One region of the Blastococcus sp. SYSU DS0552 genome, then DNA from elsewhere that is predicted to be linked to it. Evidence: predicted binding sites of a transcription regulator. Region 1 holds the regulator's gene; each other region holds the start of a gene.
What was found. The regulator LexA, encoded in region 1, represses DNA repair genes until DNA is damaged. The targets are predictions, from matches to a motif close to TCGAACANNTGTTCGA.

Region 1 (3,266 bases):
GCGCCGGAGTCGTCGTGTCGCCACCCCAACAGCTCCCCCGCACACCAGGCACCCGCCTGGTGGACCTCGACGGCCTGGGGACGAGTGGTGAACACGGCGGCGCGGTTCTCCATGACGCTGGACACGGACGTACCGTAGGTGGCCGACCAGCACGCACGGTGAACGTGCCTGTACTGAGGGTTGACGAAGTCGGCGAGCCGCGTTGTGAACACCTTGCCCTGGCGCGCAGACACCGAGCCCTACGGGGCCGTCAGGGCAGGACGAGGACCTGACCAGGCGAGATGGCCGCGGAGCCGAGCCCGTTCAGCCGCTGGATGTCGACGACGACGTCGCGGACATCGCGCCCGTCGGCGACCGCGCCGGCGATGGACCAGAGCGTGTCACCCGGCTCGACGATCACCTTGGTCGTCCCCATGAGCTCCAATCCGCCACCCGCATCCCCGAGGACGGCGCTGCCGAGGACGATCACGCCCGCGGCGAGGATGAGGGTGAGGACCGCGAGCACGCGACGCCCGCGCGACGTCAACCGGAGCGGCGGCTGCTCCACCCGCTCCCGACGCCCCCGGCCGGGCGATCGCCCCACCGTCGCCCGCGGGCCGCTCGTCCTCCCGCGAGCCGGCGCGGGCAGAGGTTCGGGCATCTCCGCGTAGGAGCGAGGCGGCGGGAGCACCCGGAGATGCCGGGCGGGTGGCGGACCGGCGCGCCGCTCCCCCGGGTCGACCGGCACCTGGCCGCGGACCCGCAGTGCCGTGCTGCTCGTCATGTGTTCAGCCCTCCTGGCCGGCACCCGCCGGACCCGAACGTGTGTTCGATTCGAACGCCTGTCCGATGTCTACCGGACGGGACCGACACTTGGGGAGCGACACGAGAAAGTTTCGAACACGTGTTTGAAGTGACCGCCGATCGGCGCTACCGTTCCTCCGACGACGAGGGTCGAGAGCTGCGCGGGCAGCCGGCGAGGAGGAGACGTGGCGGACTCGAGCAGGACGTCCGGCAACCGGGGCGGCACCGCGGGCGTGGCCCCGGGGACGGCGGACGGTTCGGCGTCGGTACGGGCCTTTCCCGACCGCGCGGCCGATGGGGACGGGCTCACCCAGCGGCAGCGGCGGGTGCTCGAGGTGATCCGCGACTCCATCGACCGGCGCGGCTACCCGCCGTCGGTGCGTGAGATCGGCGAGGCCGTCGGGCTGTCCTCGGCATCCTCGGTCGCGCACCAGCTCTCGGTGCTGCAGAAGAAGGGCTGGCTCCGGCGCGACCCGAACCGCCCGCGCGCCCTGGACGTGCGACTGCCCGGGGATGCCGGCCGGGCCACCGCCGCACCAGTCGAACCCCCCGTGGTCGGCGACGGCGTGCAGGCCGCCGCGCCCGCCTATGTCCCGCTCGTGGGCCGGATCGCCGCCGGTGGCCCGGTGCTCGCCGAGCAGGCGGTGGAGGACGTCTTCCCGCTGCCGCGCGAGCTGGTCGGCGAGGGAACCGTCTTCATGCTCAAGGTGGCCGGCGACTCGATGGTCGAGGCCGCCATCTGTGACGGCGACTGGGTCGTCGTCCGCCAGCAGCCGACCGCCGAGAACGGCGAGATCGTGGCGGCGATGATCGACGGCGAGGCGACGGTGAAGACCTACAAGCGCCGGGACGGTCACGTGTGGCTGCTGCCGCACAACCCGGCCTACGAGCCGATCCCCGGCGACGAGGCGACGATCCTCGGGCGGGTGGTGTCGGTCCTGCGTCGGGTCTGACGCCGAAGGCCTCCGACGGTGCCTCCCCAGTGGAGGCACCGTCGGAGGCCGTCCGCACCCGATGTCGTCACCGACGCCGGTAGTCACCGTCCCGCTTCTCGAAGAACGCCTGGAGCGCCTCCTGGTGGTCCTCGGTGCGGAACATCTCCAGGAAGCGCTTGGTCTGGAGCGCCTGCCCCTGCGCGAAGTCCATCTCGAAGGCGCCCGTCACCGCCTCCTTCGTCACCTCGACCGACAGCGGGGCGCGGGTAGCGATTCGCTGGGCCTTGGCCAGCGCGGCGGGCATGAGATCTGCCGGGTCGTGGACCTCGGTCACCAGCCCCCAGTTCAATGCCTGCTGCGCGGTGTACCGGGCACCGGTCAGCAGGATCTCCTTGGCCGGCCCCAATCCGATCACGCGAGGCAGGCGCCAGAAGCTGACGATGAGGCCCACGTTGACGCCGGCGGCCACGAAGAACGCCTCCGTCGAGGCGATGCGGATGTCGCAGCACAGCGAGAACTCCAGCCCGCCGCCGATCGTGGCCCCGTTGATGGCCGCGATCACGGGGGCACGGAAGTTCTGCACCCCGTTGAGGACCCGGCCGAACTCGGCGAGATAGTCGGTCAGCTGCTCGTCGCTCATGGACTGGTCCTCGCCCAGGTGCGCACCTGCGGTGAAGGCCCGCCCCTCACCGGTGATCACCAGGCACCGGACGTTCTCGTCGGCGTCCAGAATGTCGAGCGCTCGCATGAACGAACGCCGGCTCTCCCAGCTGAACGTGTTGGACGGAGGACTGTCCAACGTGAGGACGGCGATGTGCGGGGTCTCGTATCGCAGGTGGACGCCGCTGCCGACGTCTGTCGTGGTCTCGGTCATGCTGCTTCCTCCGGTGGTGTGTTGAGTGCGACGGACGGGGCCCGGCGGGACCGCCGGGTGGACTGGCCGGGGCGGCGGTCGAGCAGCCGCATGGCGAACACGGTCACTACGATGTTGATGAGCAGGACCACCACGGAGAGCGCCCCGACCCGCTGGTAGAGCGATTCGCTGGCCAGGCTGTAGAGCACCGTGGACACGGTGGGATTCGCGCCGGTGTAGAGGAACACCGACATCTCCAGCTCCCGGAAGAGCAGGACGAAGTTGAGCATGCCCGCGGCGAGCAGCGACGGGCGCAGCAGCGGCACCGTGATCCGTCGCCACGTACGCGCCCAGGACGCACCGAGGCTCCGGGATGCCTCTTCCACCTCCGCGCCGATCTGTCCCATCCCGGCGTGGACGTAGGCGAAGGTCAGCGGCAGCGCGCTCCCCGCATAGGCGATCAGCAGGATGGTCAGCGTCCCGCCGAGCCCGAACGGCTGCCCGGCGTAGGCGATGATCAGGCCGACGCCGAGCACCGCGCCGGGGAAGGCCAGCGGCGCGGCCATGGCTCCCACGATGACGGCGTTGCTCCGCGCCTTGGTGCGGTGCACCAGCCACGAGGCCAGCAACGCGACGGCAAGAGCCAGCACCGTGGCTCCGAGCGCCAGAACGAAGCTGTTGCCCATCGCGGCCGC
Region 2 (3,266 bases), on a different contig from region 1:
CCGCTGATCCTGAGCCCGGTGCTGCGGCTGCACCCGTTCGCGATCATCCTCGCGGTCACGGTGGGGGGCGTGACCTACGGCGTCCTCGGCGCCTTCCTGGCGGTGCCGATCGCCGCCTGCGTGGCCCGGGTCGTGGACTACCTGCGCGGCCGGGAGCCTGCTGCCGGGCCGGGCTGGCGCGACCCGGAGCGGGACGACGCGCAGGACGAGAGCCGGGACGAGGACCGGGACGAGGGCCGGGGCGGTGCCCGGGACGCCACCCCCGCGGAACCGGCGAGCGCCCGCACCGGGTAGGGCGGACTGCCGGGGCGGCCGGCCCGCACCACCCGGGCGTCAGCCCTGCCGCGTCCCCTCCAGCAGGTCGGCGGCGCGGGCAGCCGCCCGCCGCAGCCCCTCGCGCTCGGAGGCGTACCCGCCGGCCACACCGACGACCGGCAGGTTCGACAGGGCGCGGGCGAACACCTTCCCCTTCGGGCGGGCGTCCAGCGCGTCGTCGATTCGGCCGAGCAGCCGAGCCGCCCGCCACAGCGTGCGGACGGCGCCCTTCGCCCCGCGGCGCTCGTCCCGGGGGCCGAACGCGCCCTCCACGTAGGTGCCCTTGCTCCGGGTGAGCAGCGGCTCGACCTGGGCCGGCGTGAGCTCCCGGCGCAGCAGGACCCGCGCCAGCAGCGACACCCGGTCGGCCGGGGCAGTCACCCCGTGCTCCCCGGCGACACCGAGCACCACCAACGACTGCACCGCGGTGCCGACGCTGTTCTGCAGCGGCAGCAGATCGGCGAGTTTGCCGGCGAAGCGGGGGACCGCCGACACGCCCGCGGCCACCCGGGACACCCGGTCGGCCCACCAGCGGTCGCGCTCCTCGCGCGGCAGCTCCGGCGGCCGGCCCATCCGGTCCGCCAGCGGGGTCAGCAGCCGATCGAGCCGGCGGAGGACGTCGACGACGACGGCGTCGCTGATCTGAGCAGCCATGGGCACGGGGTGCCCCGTACCCGGTTTCTCGATGCGTGGCGGTGGTGTGGCGCTCAGTACGGCGGCGGCGAGGTGGTCGCGACCAGACCGCTCGGGGTGGTGACCGTGAGGCTCCCGTCGCTGCCGAGGTCGTGGCGCCACCCCGGGGCCTGGTGCTTGCCGCGGTGGTCGGTGGTGCAGTAGCCGGCGAGGTTGCCGGCGCTGGTGGGACCGTCCGGATACGGGCGGTGGTGGTCGAGCTCGCCGCCGCGGGGCACCCGTCGACGGCAGCCGGGGAACCGGCAGTGACGATCCCGCGCCCGCACCCACCGATCCAGCTCGCCCGAAGGGCGGTAGCCGGTGCTGGGCCCCGGGGCGCCGAGGCCGGGCCGGTCGGAGAGGTCGTGGGTGCAGCGACCGGTGCTCCGACGGCAGCTCGGACGGTCGCAGCTGCCCGCGCGGCGCAGACGGGGCAGGTCGGTCAGGGCCAGCAGCGTGCCGGACAACGCGTCGGTCAGAGCGATCCTCGGCCGCTCGGCCAGCCCGCCGCCACCGGTGCTCCCCAGCAGGTCGGCGAGCCACGCCCGTCGCCCGTCGGAGGCCGACCGCAGCGCGGCCAAGGCGTCCTCCGCTGCGGTGAGCCGCCCTCCGGGGCCGGCCCGCCAGGTGGCCTCGTCGTCGGCGTCGGCCGTGACTGCCGTGCGGACCAGTCGTCCGGCGCGGGAGAGCTCCTGCTCCACGCGGAGCACGGCGAGGCCGGCGGTCTCGACCGCCTCGTCGGCCAGCGTCCACCAGCCGGTTCCGGGCGAGGTGGCCGCCGGCCCGGGAGGTACCGCCCCGGCCGTGGTCGCTGCTGCCGGTGAGGAATTGCCGGCATCCGGTGGGGTGTCCTCCGGTTCCGGCGCCGGAGGATCACCGCGCCGCCGGTCTGGCCCTCGCGACGTCGGTGAGGCTGCGGTGCACCCCCGGCGCTCCTGGGCCACGGCGGCGTCGGCACCGGTGTCGGCGCGGGGCGCGTCCTCGATCTCGGCGCCCTCGATCTCGGCGCCCTCGATCTCGGCGTCCTCGATCGTGTCGCCCGGGAGTGCGTCGTGCGTGGTGGCGGGGTCGCCGGCGACGTCCGGGGGAAGGGCGGGGTCGCCGGCGACGTCCGGGGGAGGGGCGAGGTCGCCGTTGCCGTCGGGGTCGGATCGACCAGTTCACCGCTGAGCAGCCGGCGCTCCGTCTCGGCCAGCCACCACTCCAGCTCGGCCTGCTCCTGCGCCTGCCACGACATCGAGCCGGACGGCTGCCCCGGGGCCGGCTCCGCGGAGTCGGATCCCAGCGGCCGGCCGGTGAGCGCTGTCAGGAAGTGGCGGATCATCTCGGCCGGCACGACCTGCCCGTCGATCTCCCCGGAACCGTCTCCGCCGGCGAGGGTGGCCAGCGAGGCGACGACGGTGAGCAGCACCTGCACCGGCGGCAGATCGGTCTCGCCCGGGCGCAGCACCAGGTCGAGCAGGCAGTCGACCATCTTCTGGCCCCGCGTGCGCTGATCGTCGTCGCCGTCGTCGCCGTCGTCGAGCGCCTCCGCGCAGGCGGTCAGTGCCCGGTACAGCGCCTGGGCCTCCGGCATGGTGGCGTACACGCTCACGGTCGCCATGCCGTCGACGGCGTCCGGGCGGATGTGGACCCCGCGCCGCTTCAGCGCTTCCTGCAGCGTGCGGGCCGCGGCGCGGGCGTCCCGATGGCCACCTCGCGGCGCGCCTTGTCGTTCAGCTGCGCAGGCGTCACCACCCGGCCTGCAGCCCAGCGCAGCAGCTCGGCCTCGACCTCGGCCCGCACCCGGTCGTCGGCGATGGGAGCGACCTTCTCGAGCATGGTCCAGAGGTGCCCGGGGGTGCAGGGCCCCCGCCTCCAGGGCGGCCAGCGTGCCGGGCAGCCGCTCCACGAGCGTCAGCGAGCGGACCAGCAACGCTTCCGCGGCCCGGGCGGAGAGCGAGAGGGCGATCATGAGCTCCTGCGTCGCCCACTCGCTCACCCCCCGCAGCACCTCGGGACGCGCGGCCCACCGCTCCGGGCTCATCGCGCCCGGCTCACCCTGGGCACGGTCGCCGTCGGCGGGCCGGTCCGCGGCGAACCTGGCGACCGCGCGGGCGCGCAGCGCGGTCTGCCGGGCGATCTCGCGGTCCGCGGCCTGCACCTCGCCGAGCGGGCCGGCGGCCAGCCTCACCGGCGGGGCGGACTCGGGCCACTCGGTGGACGCCTCGCGGGCTCGTCGGCGCCGTCCGGCGGCCACCGCCCGGGCGCGGGCGGTGGCGTACCAGTCGCTCACTGCG
Region 3 (3,266 bases), on a different contig from region 1:
CCGGGCGCGGGTTCGTCGGACCACCATGCGTCGAGGGGCGGTGCCGCACCGGCCCGCGGCGGGTCGAACACGCCCATGTCCACCGGTGAGGGCATGCGGTGGAAGCGGGCCTGCTCGGCCCAGTAGCGTTCCATCTCCGCCTCCGGCGGCTCCTCCGCACCGCCCCACTCAGCGAGGACGAGCGCCTCGGAGGCTGCCCACCAGTCGGCGAAGGCCTCCTCCTCCGTGGGCCAGGCGGCGCGTGCCGGGGTGGGTGGCGCGACGGACGGAGCAACGACCGGTGCGGCTTCCTCCGCAGCGGCGTCGGGGAGCAGCCCCAGGGCACGGGCGAGCGCCCGCACCATCTCCGCCGGGACCACCTGCCCGGAGATCTCGCCCGGCTCATCGCCGCCCAGCAGCGTGCGCACCCCGGCGACCACGGTCAGCTGCGCGGTCACCGGCGGCATCTCGTGCTCCCCGGGCCGCAGGACGAGGTCGAGCAGGCAGTCGGCCATCTTCTGCCCACGGGTGCGCTGGTCATCGGGGCCGGTGTCGAGGGCGTCGGCGTACCGACCCAGGGCGTCCAGCAGCGCCTGGGCCTCGGGCACCGTGAGCAGCGCGCTCAGCACCGCCGTCCCGTCCGCGGTGCCCGGCCGCACGGAGACGCCGCGGTCGCGCAGCGCTCGGGCCAGCCGGCCGGCCGCGTCGCGCGCATCGCGCCGGAGGACCACACGCCGCGCCTTGTCACCCAGCTGCGCCGGGGTGGTGGTGGTCCGCCGGCCGACCCAGGCGAGCAGTTCGGCCTCCACCTCGGTGCGGACCTTCGGGTCCGCGATCGGCGCGACGGTGCCGAGCATCGGCCACAGGTGCCCGTCGTGCAGTGCGCCCGATTCGAGGGCCTGCAGCGTCCCGGGCAGCCGGTGCACGAGCGTCAAGGACCGGGTGAGCAGCGCTTCGGCCGACTGCGAAGTGCGGGACAGGGCGACGGCGAGTTCCTGGGTGGCCCACTCGCTGACGCCGGCGAGCACCTCCGGCCTGGAGGCCCGGCGATCGGCGCTCATGGCGCCCGGCTCGCCCGGTTGCCGGTCCACGGACGCCGGACGGGCCGCCGCGAACTCGGCCACCGCCCGGGCGCGCAGCGCGGTCTGCCGGGCGATCTCCCGGTCGGCGGCCTGCACCGCGCCGAGCGGCCCGGTCGCCCAGCCGACCGCAGGCGCACCCGGTGGGGCACTGGTCGTCGTCCCGGCGTCTGACATGCTTCGAACGTATGTTCGACCACCGACAATTCCGCGCGACCGCTCCTGCGTCAGGACCGGGTCGCGACCAGGGCCAGACCCATGAGCACCGGCCGTAGAAGGCCTCGAGCCTCATGCCGCCGCGCACCTCGAGCCACAGGACCCGCTCTCGAGCGTGCAGCAGCCCGGCAGGACACCCGGTTGTCATCTGCACCGGGTTTGCCACGCCGACCGGCGGGGGCACCGGCGGGCCATGGACGCGGACATCACGCTGCGGGTCGACGGCGAGACCCACCGGCTGACCGTCGACACCCGCACCTCCCTGCTCGACGCGCTGCGCGAGCGGCTGGGCAACACCAGCCCGAAGAAGGGCTGCGACCACGGACAGTGCGGGGCCTGCACGATCCTGCTCGACGGGCAGCGGGCGCTCTCCTGCCTCGCGCTCGCGGTCGCGCACGACGGCGCGGAGATCACCACCGCCGACGGGCTGGCCCGCGACGGCGAGCTACACCCGGTGCAGCGGGCCTTCCTCGAGCGGGACGCCTTCCAGTGCGGCTACTGCACGCCGGGGCAGGTCTGCTCGGCGGTCGGGGTGATCGACGAGTTCGAACGCGGCTGGCCCAGCCACGTCACCGAGGACCTCACCAGCGAGCCGGAGATGACGCACGACGAGGTCGCCGAGCGGATGAGCGGCAACCTCTGCCGCTGCGCCGCCTACGTCAACATCACGCCCGCCGTGCAAGAGGCGGCGGGCCGGTGAAGTCGTTCACCTTCGCCAAGCCCGGCGACGTCGCCGAGGCGGTCCGCGACGTCGCCGCCGAGCCGAACGCCGTCTTCCTCGCCGGCGGCACCAACCTGGTCGACCACCTGCGCCTCGGCGTCGCCCGGCCCGACCTGGTCGTCGACGTCCGCACCCTGACCTCCCGCGAGATCACCGACCTCGACGACGGCGGGCTGCGCCTCGGCGCCGCCAGCACCAACAGCGAGGTCGCCGCCGACCGCCGGGTCCGGGAGCGCTACCCGGTGCTCGCCCAGGCCCTGCTGGCCGGTGCCACCGGGCAGCTGCGGAACATGGCGACCACCGGGGGCAACCCGCTGCAGCGCACCCGCTGCCCGTACTTCCAGGACGTCACGACGCCCTGCAACAAGCGCGAGCCCGGCTCCGGGTGCTCCGCCGTCGGCGGCTACGTGCGCTACCACGCGATCCTCGGGACGCCGGGTGCGCTGCCGGATCCGACCGCACCCGAGACCTGCATCGCCACCCACCCCTCCGACATGGCCGTCGCGCTCGCCGCGCTCGACGCGCGGGTGCACACCCTCGGCCCGGCCGGCGTCCGCACCATCCCGTTCACGGACCTGCACCGGCTCCCCGGCGACGACCCGTCGCGGGACACGGTGCTGGAGCACGGCGAGCTGATCACCGCGATCGACCTGCCGCCGCTGTCGGCGGGGACGCGGAGCGCCTACCGGAAGGTGCGCGACCGGGCCTCGTACGCCTTCGCGCTCGTGAGCGTCGCGGCCGTGGTGCACGACGGCGACGTCCGCATCGCGCTCGGCGGAGTGGCGCACAAGCCGTGGCGGGCGCCCCGCGCCGAGGAGATCCTGCGCGGGCAGCCGCTCACCGACGACGCCGTCCGGGCCGCGATGGACGCCGAACTCGCGGCCGCCCAGCCGCAGCCCGGCGTCGAGGGCGGCAACGGCTTCAAGATCCCGCTCGTCACCCGCACCGTCGCCGCCACCCTGCGCACGCTGACCGAGGAGCAGTCATGACCGACCTGCTGGAGCCGCGCGCGATCGGGCAGGGGCTGGTCCGGCGCGACGGCGAGGCCAAGGTGCGGGGCACCGCGACCTACGCCGTCGAGACGCCGGTGGAGAACCCCGCCTACTGCCACCCGGTGCAGGCGACCGTCGCCCGCGGCCGCGTGACCGCCATGGACACCACGGCGGCCGCGGCCCTCGACGGGGTGCTGCGGATCCTCACCCCGTTCGACGCCGAGCGGCTGGCGAGCACCGAGGACGCCGAGTACGCCGTCCTGCAGAGCGACGAGGTGG

Region 2: ACI8AG_RS12035 (HNH endonuclease signature motif containing protein) is a predicted target of LexA. The motif match lies at 1,714-1,729, and genes of this name have one in related genera.
Region 3: ACI8AG_RS03130 (DUF222 domain-containing protein) is a predicted target of LexA. The motif match lies at 1,239-1,254, and genes of this name have one in related genera.

The regions. Positions count from the first base shown of each region.
Region 1 is NZ_JBJHAB010000006.1:50,050-53,315, reverse strand. It holds gene ACI8AG_RS07695 (hypothetical protein) at 1-125, opposite strand, end outside; gene ACI8AG_RS07690 (LysM peptidoglycan-binding domain-containing protein) at 251-547, opposite strand; gene lexA (transcriptional repressor LexA) at 969-1,736, shown strand; gene ACI8AG_RS07680 (enoyl-CoA hydratase/isomerase family protein) at 1,804-2,592, opposite strand; gene ACI8AG_RS07675 (ABC transporter permease) at 2,589-3,266, opposite strand, start outside.
Region 2 is NZ_JBJHAB010000010.1:56,341-59,606, forward strand. It holds gene ACI8AG_RS12025 (AI-2E family transporter) at 1-294, shown strand, start outside; gene ACI8AG_RS12030 (hypothetical protein) at 334-969, opposite strand; gene ACI8AG_RS12035 (HNH endonuclease signature motif containing protein) at 1,023-1,688, opposite strand; gene ACI8AG_RS12040 (hypothetical protein) at 2,632-2,808, opposite strand.
Region 3 is NZ_JBJHAB010000002.1:196,957-200,222, reverse strand. It holds gene ACI8AG_RS03130 (DUF222 domain-containing protein) at 1-1,235, opposite strand, end outside; gene ACI8AG_RS03125 (2Fe-2S iron-sulfur cluster-binding protein) at 1,468-1,974, shown strand; gene ACI8AG_RS03120 (FAD binding domain-containing protein) at 1,971-2,984, shown strand; gene ACI8AG_RS03115 (xanthine dehydrogenase family protein molybdopterin-binding subunit) at 2,981-3,266, shown strand, end outside.